2 regions of the Allorhizobium ampelinum S4 genome follow, and region 1 is predicted to be linked to the other one. Evidence: riboswitches for the same ligand, from Rfam matches in the RefSeq annotation. Region 1 holds a riboswitch; the other holds the start of a gene.

Region 1 (5,141 bases):
CTCAGCGGTATCGAGGTCTATAGCTGCGCTGTTAAATTGTGATGTTCTGTCCGTCATTGACGTATCTCCTGAATCCAGAAGCACTTCATAGACGAAAGATTTGGGATTATATGTAGCTTAAAATCCGAAAACCATGTCCGTTCGTCCGGAAACTGTGCGGCGCACAACGCCCGGGGAGAGCGTGGTAATCCGTTTGAAAGCGCGGGCGAAAGACGCCTCAGATTCATAGCCCAGGCGAGATGCAACCTCGGCAACCGACATGCCACCTTGCCCCAACAACTCACGGGCAAGCTGCATGCGCAGGCGGGCGAGATAGCGTGCCGCGCCTTCTCCTAAAATAGCGCTGAAGCGTTCGGCAAAAATCGAGCGCGATTGGCCCGCCACACCGGCAAGGCTTTCAAGCGTCCAGTTATGGCCCGGATCGCGGTGCATGGCGGCCAATACACGACCAAGATGAGGGTCGCGGATGGCGGCGAGCCAGCCGGTGGTTGCGGCTCCGCTGCAATTGACCCAACAGCGGATAAGCCGCGCAACGAGCAAGTCAGCCATACGCGACAGGATCGTCGCGCTGCCCATCTGAGGCTGCGAAGCCTCTGCCGTCATAGCCGCCAGCAGGGGGCCAATAACCGGGTCATTGCCAGCGACATCGCAGCCCTTGATGATTGGCGGCATCAAGGCGATCAAAGGATCAAGGGCATATGCGCTCAAAGCCATGGAACCGCAGAAAAGAGTGCTGGTCGCCCCCGTTCCTTCCCGCACCAACTCGCAAACCTTGTTGCTCAACCTTTTTATCTGACAGCTTTTGAGCGAGTCGCCTTCAACATCCGGCGCGCTTGCCAACCGATGTGCGATACCTTGCGGCAGTAGCACCAGATCCCCATCATTCAATTCCTGCCACCCTTGGGCTTCGGTATGAATCCAGCATGGACCTTGGCTGACAAAGTGGAATCGAAGCAGCTGCTGGTGCGGCAAGGCGATGCTCCACGGATGCCGCAGTTCGCAGCGCCCATAATTGACCCCACTCAAGCGAAAGTCCTGTAGAACTTCGCTTAGCGCATCCATTGGGATATTTGACGGCGACAACCGTTGAGACGAATGATCAGACATTATCCAATTTTAGGCACCAAACGTCTGGCGCGCAAGTACGAAGTTTTATGAATTCGAGCGTGATCCCCGCCCATAGCACCCCCTCTCATTCCAGTCAGCCAATGGATTGAGGCCCAGTCCGACAGGCCCAGTCCGAAAGACGAAGGGTATCCGCCCCTCGATAGTTTATATCTTTTCAAGACCTTCCGCTTGCGAATGAATAGACGCTGGCCTCTCTAACGCAGATCAATCGTCACTTTGGGATGCAGTTCGCGAAACCGCGGCAGTGCTGGCGCGATTATGTGCAAACCGTTCGGCAGCGACGCCGCAATTTGCAAGGTGCTCGACGGCTCCACCCGTCCGGCTTTCGCACCTGTTCGATTTTTTCGGCATCGCACGACAACTGAAGCGCACGATCATGCAGATCGCGGCCTTCGGCCATGAGTTTCAACGATCGTGTCGTGCGGTTGAAAAGCGACTGCATTTTTCCTGGGGAGAGCTATCCGTTCGGCGGTATAGTTGTTGACGAAATTTCAGCCTCGTATACCATATTTAGTGTTCGAGGTTCTTTCGATTCTCAGTACGAATCGAAAGCTAAGACGGGAATGCGGTGCGCCGGACCAGAGATGGTCGGGCAATGCCGAAGCTGCCCCCGCAACTGTAAGCGGCGAGCATTTATCCAGTGAAAGCCACTGAAACATCATGTTTCGGGAAGGCGAGGATGGATGCAACGACCCGCGAGCCAGGAGACCTGCCTCAAACGAAAACGTCCACGGGCGGGGTGCGCGGAAGGTCGCGTGACGGCAAGCGATATGATGTCGCTTGTCAGCGTTTCCTTGCCGACAATCCGTCAAAACACTTCGGGGTGAAGGCATGCGTGATTTTTCCTGTAACGGTCCGGCGTTTAAACGAAGACGGTCGCTGAAGAGCGTCTGAGCTGCTGTCATTCTCCCACTCAATGTCTAGAAACGAGCGTCGGCAACGACGTCTTCGGAGGCCTTTCTGCGGCCAAAAATCAAAACCCAACGAGGATATGATGACCATCACCGTTTACAGCAAACCTGCCTGCGTCCAGTGCAGCGCAACCACCCGCGCGCTCGATCGTCAGGGCCTCGACTACCACATCGTCGACATTTCCGTCGATGAGGACGCCTATGCCAAGGTTCAAGGTCTTGGCTATCGGCAGGTTCCCGTCGTCATCGCTGGCGATACCCATTGGGCGGGTTTTCGTCCCGACATGATCAACGCGTTGGCGTAAGTGTCTGGCGATGGGGCTGATTGTCTATTTTTCCAGTGCCTCGGAAAACACCCATCGCTTTGTCGGCAAGCTTGGTTTGCGCGCGTCACGTATCCCCGTCAGCCCGCGGAGCGGCAATCCGTCGATCACTGAACCTTACGTTCTAATCGTCCCAACCTATTCGGGTGACGATGGCAAAGGGGCCGTTCCAAAACAGGTCATCCGCTTCCTCAATGATGCGGACAACCGCTCTCATCTCCGGGGCGTGATCGCCGCGGGCAATAGTAATTTCGGCGAGACGTTCTGTCTCGCCGGCGACGTGATCTCACAGAAATGTCGAGTGCCGTACCTTTACAGGTTCGAACTGCTCGGCACGGACGAAGATGTCGCCAATGTCAAATATGGGATGGAACGATTTTGGATGTCACAACTTTCGAGCGCCCTTTGAAGGCGGACGAACAGGCGCTGGATTATCACGCGCTGAACGCGATGTTAAACCTCTACGATGAGGATGGTAAAATCCAACTCGATAAGGACGCTCTGGCGGCAAAACAGTATTTCTTGCAGCACGTCAACCAGAACACCGTCTTCTTCCATAATCTACGGGAGAAGCTCGATTACCTCGTGGACGAAGGCTACTATGAGCAAGCGGTGTTGGACCAGTATGCGTTCAACTTCGTCCGCGATCTTTTCGATCATGCCTATGTGAAGAAGTTTCGCTTTCCGACCTTTCTCGGCGCCTTCAAATATTACACTAGCTACACGCTGAAGACCTTCGACGGAAAGCGCTATCTGGAGCGCTACGAAGACCGGATCTGCATGGTGGCATTGACGCTGGCGCAGGGCAATGAGGCTTTGGCGCGGGACATGGTCGATGAGATTATCTCCGGTCGCTTCCAGCCGGCGACGCCGACCTTTCTCAATGCCGGCAAGAAGCAACGCGGCGAACTGGTCTCCTGCTTCCTGCTGCGCATGGAAGACAATATGGAAAGCATCGCCCGTGGCATCAACTCGGCATTGCAACTTTCCAAGCGTGGGGGTGGGGTGGCGTTATCCCTGACCAATATCCGCGAGGCTGGTGCACCGATCAAGCAGATCGAGAACCAGTCCTCGGGCGTCATCCCGGTGATGAAGTTACTGGAGGACAGTTTTTCCTATGCCAACCAGCTCGGTGCGCGCCAGGGGGCAGGGGCTGTCTACCTGAATGCCCATCATCCCGATATCATGCGCTTCCTCGATACCAAGCGTGAAAACGCCGACGAGAAGATTAGGATCAAGACGCTGTCACTCGGTGTGGTGATCCCCGACATCACCTTTGAATTGGCGAAGAACAATGAGGATATGTATCTGTTCTCACCCTACGACGTGGAGCGTGTCTACGGCGTCGCTTTTTCCGAAATCTCAGTCACGGAAAAATACCGCGAGATGGTCGCCGACAGCCGCATTCGTAAGAAGAAGATCAAGGCGCGTGATTTCTTCCAGGTGCTCGCCGAAATCCAGTTCGAGAGCGGCTATCCGTACATCATGTTTGAGGACACGGTGAACCGCGCCAACCCGATAGCCGGACGCATTTCGATGAGCAATCTCTGCTCGGAAATCCTACAGGTGAGCGACGTCAGCACTTATAATGACGACCTGTCCTACAAGACCATGGGTAAGGACATCTCCTGCAATCTCGGGTCCTTGAACATCGCAGCCGTGATGGATTCCTCGGACTTCGGCAGGACCATTGAGACCGCGATCCGGGCGCTGACCGCCGTGTCCGACATGAGCCATATCTCTTCGGTTCCATCGATCGAGAAGGGAAATGATGACAGCCATGCGATCGGCCTTGGCCAGATGAACCTGCACGGCTATCTCGCACGCGAGCGCATCTTCTACGGATCGGAAGAGGGCATCGATTTCACCAACATGTATTTCTACACGGTGACCTATCACGCCATCCGTGCCTCGAACCGGATTGCTGCCGAGCGCGGCACGAGCTTCAAGGGCTTCGAGAACTCGAAATATGCATCCGGCGAGTATTTCGACAAGTATACGCAAACCGAATGGCTTCCAGCGACCAGGCGCGTCGCAGAACTATTCGAAACGGCCGGAATCTCAATCCCGACACAGGAAGACTGGTTGGCGCTGAAAGAGGTGGTGATGGCGTCCGGCCTTTATAACCAGAACCTTCAGGCTGTGCCACCGACGGGGTCGATCTCCTACATCAACCATTCGACCTCCTCGATCCATCCGATCGTCTCGAAGATCGAGATCCGCAAGGAAGGCAAGATCGGCCGCGTCTACTATCCGGCCGCCTTCATGAGCAATGATAACCTTGATTACTATCAGGACGCCTATGAGATCGGACCCGAGAAGATCATAGACACTTATGCGGCCGCCACCCAGCATGTGGATCAAGGTCTTTCGCTGACGCTGTTCTTCCGTGACACCGCAACGACCCGCGACATCAATCGGGCACAGATCTACGCCTGGAAGAAGGGCATCAAGACCATCTATTACATTCGCCTTCGCCAGATGGCGCTGGCCGGCACGCAAGTGCAGGGCTGCGTATCCTGCGCGCTGTGAGATCGAGATATCACATGAACATACAGATGAAGACCAACACCCCGACGCAAACCAAGCCGGTGCGAGCGATCAACTGGAACCGCATCAACGACGACAAGGACCTGGAGGTCTGGAACAGGCTGACCGGTAATTTCTGGCTGCCGGAGAAGGTGCCGTTGTCAAACGACATTCCATCCTGGGCGGCGTTGAAGCCGGAAGAACAACAGTTGACCATCCGCGTCTTCACGGGGCTGACCCTGCTCGATAC
Region 2 (5,141 bases), on a different replicon from region 1:
GAGGGCGCATCGGCACCCGGAACGGACACGGCAAAGCCTGTCGTGTTGACCGCCACATCCGGTGCGGCCTGCTTAAAAATCATCCGCAGCGTCTCAACGCAGACAGCATCTTTCAGACTGGCGACAAACACCGGCAAGACCCGCAGGCCCTGCGCTTGCAACGCCTCGATCATCGCCTCAACCGGCGCGGTCTCGCCGCTCTGGACGAGGGCGCGGTAAAAGCACAGGGCAGCAATCGGCCCCTCACCTGCAAGCGCCTGCCATGCCGGAACGTCGATCGCCCCTCGCCCTGGCCACCACAGCCCGGCTTTCAGCAGCGGCAAAGCCTCCTGCGGTTTCGGTGCATTGGTCAGCAGCGCTTGCGCAAAAGCCACGAAATGGCTGGCATTACTATCGCCGCCTTCGATCAGATAGGCCCAAAGCGCCGATAGATCCGAGGCATCCAGGTTTGAAAAAGCCTCCAGCCCGGCATCCGGCTTGTCGTCGCCGGGCAGGACGGCAATTTTGATCCCATGGCGGCGGGCGCAGGCGTGCAGCGCTTCCAGCGCATAATGAAAATAGCTGGCCCCACCCAAAGCCTTGACCACAATCAGTTTCGCATGGCGGGCGGTGCGCTCGATATAGGTATCGACCGACATCGGATGTTTCAGCGCCATCAGGCTGGCGAGCCGCCATGTCGCGGTCTCGGATTGCCGCGCCAGCGCCGCCGCGATGGCGGACAGCTCGGTATCGGCGGCGGACAGAAACAGGATATCCCCCGGCGTCTGGCCAAGGTCTATCGCGTCATCCCCGTCGCTGATCGAGCCTTGCTGGGCAAGCAGAAGATGCATGGCTTACGCCGCCGCCCGGATGGCATCGGCAATCGCCGATTGGTCGAGATCATGCAGGCCGATCACCACTAGCCGCGTCGCCCGCTGTTCGCCGGAGGCCCAGGGCCGGTCGTAATATTGGTCGATGCGGTTGCCGACCGCCTGCACCACAAGCCGCATCGGCTTGCCCGGCACATCGACGAAGCCTTTCAGCCGCAGCACGTCATGCGCTTCGATCACGGTCTTCAAGCCATCGACAAAACGGTCCGGCTCGCGCACCTGCGGCAGATCGACGACGAAACTATCAAATTCGTCGTGGTCGTGATGATGGTCATGGTCCTCACCGCTGGCATGCAGCGCCTCATGCTCCAGCTCGTGATGGGACTTGCGATTATCGATATCGGCTTCCGAACCCGCTCCAATGCCAAGCAGCACCATAACAGGCACATCGCCATTCTTCGCCTCGATCAGGGTCGGCTTGCGGGACATCCGGGCGGTCACATCGCTCCGCACTTTGGCAAGACCATCGGCATCAAGCAGGTCGGTCTTGTTGAGCACGATCAGATCGGCGCAGGTCAATTGGTCCTCGAACAGCTCCTCGATCGGGCTTTCGTGATCGAGACTGTCATCAGCGGCGCGCTGGGCGTCGATCCGGTCATGGTCGTCAGCAAACCGGCCAGCGGCGACAGCAGCGCTATCGACCACCGTCACAACACCATCCACGGTCACGCGGGTGCGGATATCCGGCCAGTTGAAGGCGGCCACCAGCGGCTGGGGCAAGGCAAGGCCGGAGGTTTCTATGACGATATGGTCGGGCAGCACATCCCGTGCCAGCAGCTTTTGCATGGTCGGCACGAAATCATCGGCAACCGTGCAGCAGATACAGCCATTGGTCAGTTCGATAATGTCGTCCTCGGTGCAGGTCTCGGCGCCGCAGCCTTTCAGCACTTCGCCATCCACACCCAGATCACCAAACTCGTTTATGATCAGCGCGATTTTCTTGCCACCCGCATTCATCAGCATATTGCGGATGATCGTCGTTTTGCCCGCTCCGAGAAAACCGGTGATAACAGTGACGGGAATTTTCTGTTGCAACATTGTTCAGCCTTTCATTTTCAGGGGCAGGCCAGCCGCGACGAAGTAAACCTCGTCAGCGCTTGCCGCGATCAGTTGATGAAGCCGTCCGGCATGGTCACGGAAATGGCGCGCCATGCGGTTTTCCGGCACAATGCCAAGGCCGACTTCATTGGAAACAAGCACGATGGAGGCGGAAAGGCGGGGCAGCAGATCCGCAAGGGCTTGCGCCTCAGCAGCCATGTCGCGCCCCTCCTCCATCATCAGATTCGTGACCCAGAGCGTCAGGCAGTCAACCAAGATGACCCGGCCCGGCGCATCGATAAACTTCAGCCGACCCACCAGCGCCAGTGGCTCTTCATGCGTCACCCAGAGCGGACCACGATCCTGCTGGTGCTGGTCGATCCGGGCGCGCATTTCCTCGTCCCAGGCCCGCCCGGTTGCCAGATAATGACGCTCCAGGCCGGTCTCGGCACAAAGCTGTTCTGCAAAATGCGACTTGCCGGACCGCGCGCCTCCGAGAACGAAGACACGTTTCGAAACTGTGTCTGCCATGGCGTCAGTTTCCACCCGTAGGCGGCGTGTAGAGCCCGCTGGAGCGCGGCACGAAGCCCGGCCATGCGGATGGGGCTGCATCGGCAGCATATGGCGCAGACGTCCGCACATCCGACCTTGGCTGCGACAGCGCCCCGCCAAAGGTGGAATTGGAACCGGACGGTGCGTGGAATTGTTGCTCAGCGGGCCGCTGAGAAGGACCAGAAGGCGCATGACGGGAAAACGGCAGCAACGCAAAAACCAGCGCCGCCAGCACAAGCAGAGCTAAGGCGGCACCTATGCTGCGTGATGACACGAGCGTCATCATGACCTGCCTCCGTTAGGCGCAGGCGGCATACTGCAAAACGGCCAAAAGACCGTGGAGCGGAGGCTGGAAGGCCCGCGATCAATCTGTTGCGCCACGACAACCTCCGTGCTGGCGTCGGGGATCTCTCCCCCAATTGGGCGTAAAGCCCGTCACGGACGGCAGGTCTCCTGGCTCACAGCGTCAAACCGGTACCATAACGGCACCCGTTCGCAGATTTCCCTCACCTTCCCGGAGGTCATAGCAAAAGCGAAAAGGCGGACGATTCGTAGATAAAGAGGCGTCCAACCCCGGCAGATCGCTTTGCCACTCCAGTGGCTTTTCCGGTCCGTCCGCTCACCGCACCGGCCACACCACGCGGCCCGCCATGCAAGGATCGTCAAAACCGGATGGAAAACCCTCGCTGTTCTACAGTCGCGGGGTCGGCTGCGTTTGGCATGCCCTGTCTGGGTCCACGCCTTCGCATTCCCTTTTGCTTTCCAGCCTCAATCTCTTCAGGCCGAAAACCATCCACCTTTAGGGTTAGCAGAATGAGGCTTTAAGTCAATCTGCAAGCCATGAGCCAATACCCGCTATAGCTTTGGCGCGGTCAGGGAAAACAGCGAGCGTATCCGGGCTGAAATTTCTTCCGCCAGGCTTTCAGGGCCAAGCGTCTGGTCATTGGTAATGGTCAGCACCTTGAACGCGCCCTGAGCGACCACATCACCGGTTTCAACCGAGGCAGCACTGACTTTGACCTCGGCCTCGTTATGCTGCTTGTCCAGCCCAAGCCCACTCGCCATCGCCTCGACCCTGACCGTCAGAATCACCCGTGGCAGAACCTCGCTGCGCACCGTAGCGGCGACGGCAGCCGACAGACGCCGCTCCACACCCTGAACCAGAACCAACGGCACTTTTGGACCAGCCAGTACGGTGACCGCACGAATATCATAGTAGAACTTCTTCCGATCTGATTGAAACAGTCCTGCCATGCACCCGGCAAGCGCCATGCAGATCGATAGAAAGGCAAGAACGCGCAAATACCGCAGCAAGGTCATACTCCGCACAAAGATATGGCACGGACCATCAAAGCCAGAGCTTGCCGCAAGCTTACGCTATAAGTCCGCAACGGAGATAGACGTGATGACGGCGTTTTGACGAATTATGCCGCCTTTTGCTGGCCACAAAGCAGGGAATGTTGCGCAAAAGAAAATATCCGCTGGATTCTTGTTAAACAAAGCCATTATGGGACCGTCTTGCGCCTGAAGGTCGGCGATTCCACACCCTCGGACCGGTGAGAATTTCACTCGAAAAAGGCGTGTTTTGAGCGTCCCAAGATCACGCTCAAATCTTAGCCGAAGCACAATTAATAGCCATGAATCTGCACAAACGCATAGCAGTCGCCCATTTATTGCACTGCCATAAAGACCTTCCCCGATGTATAAGCATGTCAACAGCTGAGGCGGGAGAGACCGCCGGATCAGCAACCAAGATCTCGAGGAAACGTCATGAACCCGATCCGCATTGCAAAAAACTGGATTAGCTATCGCCGCACTCTGTCCGAGCTGGGCGGCCTGTCCAACCAGACCCTGTCCGACATCGGCATCACCCGTTACGACATCCGTCACATTGCCAACCGTTCGTTCCGTTAATCGGATCCGGTTTTAAAGTTGAAATTGACTGTATGAACGGCGCTTTTGGCGCCGTTTTCTATTTCTGGATCTCCAAACCAAGCTCGCATCTCCAAAGTGCAATTTGATCGGTTGAAGATTGGAAGCGGCGGCAAGGCGTGATAAGCAGCCGCCATGACAGACAACAACACCTATTTCCCTATTCACATCATTGGCGGCGGGCTGGCTGGCTCCGAAGCCGCCTGGCAGATCGCCGAGGCGGGCGTGCCGGTCATTCTTCATGAGATGCGCGGCCTTCGCGGTACCGACGCCCATAAGACCGATAGCCTGGCCGAGCTTGTCTGCTCCAATTCCTTCCGCTCCGATGATGCCACCGCCAATGCGGTCGGGGTTATCCATGCGGAAATGCGGCTGGCCGGCTCGTTGATCATAGCCTGCGCCGACCGTCATCAGGTACCGGCAGGCGGCGCGCTTGCCGTTGACAGAGATGGCTTTGCCGAAGCTGTGACGCAGGCGCTGCATGCCCACCCGCTGGTAACCGTGGTGCGCGAGGAAATCACCGGCCTGCCGCCACGCGATTGGGATCTCAGCATTATCGCCAGCGGACCGCTGACATCACCGGCGCTGGCCGAGGCCATCCGCTCGGAAACCGGCGAGGATGCCCTTGCCTTTTTCGACGCCATCGCCCCCATCGTCCACCGCGACAGCATCAATATGGATATCTGCTGGTATCAATCGCGCTATGACAAGGTGGGGCCAGGCGGTACGGGCAAGGATTACATCAACTGC

Evidence for each region. Region 1 has a riboswitch for cobalamin ahead of nrdH (glutaredoxin-like protein NrdH). Riboswitches for the same ligand answer to the same signal wherever they lie in the genome.
Region 2: linked by a shared signal. The riboswitch ahead of AVI_RS10420 (hypothetical protein) and the one ahead of nrdH (glutaredoxin-like protein NrdH) in region 1 are both predicted to bind cobalamin.

What each region holds. Positions count from the first base shown of each region.
Region 1 is NC_011981.1:357,884-363,024, forward strand. It holds gene AVI_RS27260 (MFS transporter) at 1-57, opposite strand, end outside; gene AVI_RS27265 (AraC family transcriptional regulator) at 118-1,107, opposite strand; partial or broken gene AVI_RS31645 (LysR family transcriptional regulator) at 1,326-1,564, opposite strand; cobalamin riboswitch at 1,632-1,859, shown strand; gene nrdH (glutaredoxin-like protein NrdH) at 2,123-2,344, shown strand; gene nrdI (class Ib ribonucleoside-diphosphate reductase assembly flavoprotein NrdI) at 2,355-2,771, shown strand; gene nrdE (class 1b ribonucleoside-diphosphate reductase subunit alpha) at 2,768-4,894, shown strand; gene nrdF (class 1b ribonucleoside-diphosphate reductase subunit beta) at 4,909-5,141, shown strand, end outside.
Region 2 is NC_011989.1:2,190,016-2,195,156, forward strand. It holds gene cobN (cobaltochelatase subunit CobN) at 1-830, opposite strand, end outside; gene cobW (cobalamin biosynthesis protein CobW) at 834-1,907, opposite strand; gene cobU (bifunctional adenosylcobinamide kinase/adenosylcobinamide-phosphate guanylyltransferase) at 1,911-2,438, opposite strand; gene AVI_RS10420 (hypothetical protein) at 2,443-2,745, opposite strand; cobalamin riboswitch at 2,886-3,268, opposite strand; gene AVI_RS10425 (hypothetical protein) at 3,315-3,779, opposite strand; gene AVI_RS29565 (DUF1127 domain-containing protein) at 4,230-4,373, shown strand; gene trmFO (methylenetetrahydrofolate--tRNA-(uracil(54)-C(5))-methyltransferase (FADH(2)-oxidizing) TrmFO) at 4,527-5,141, shown strand, end outside.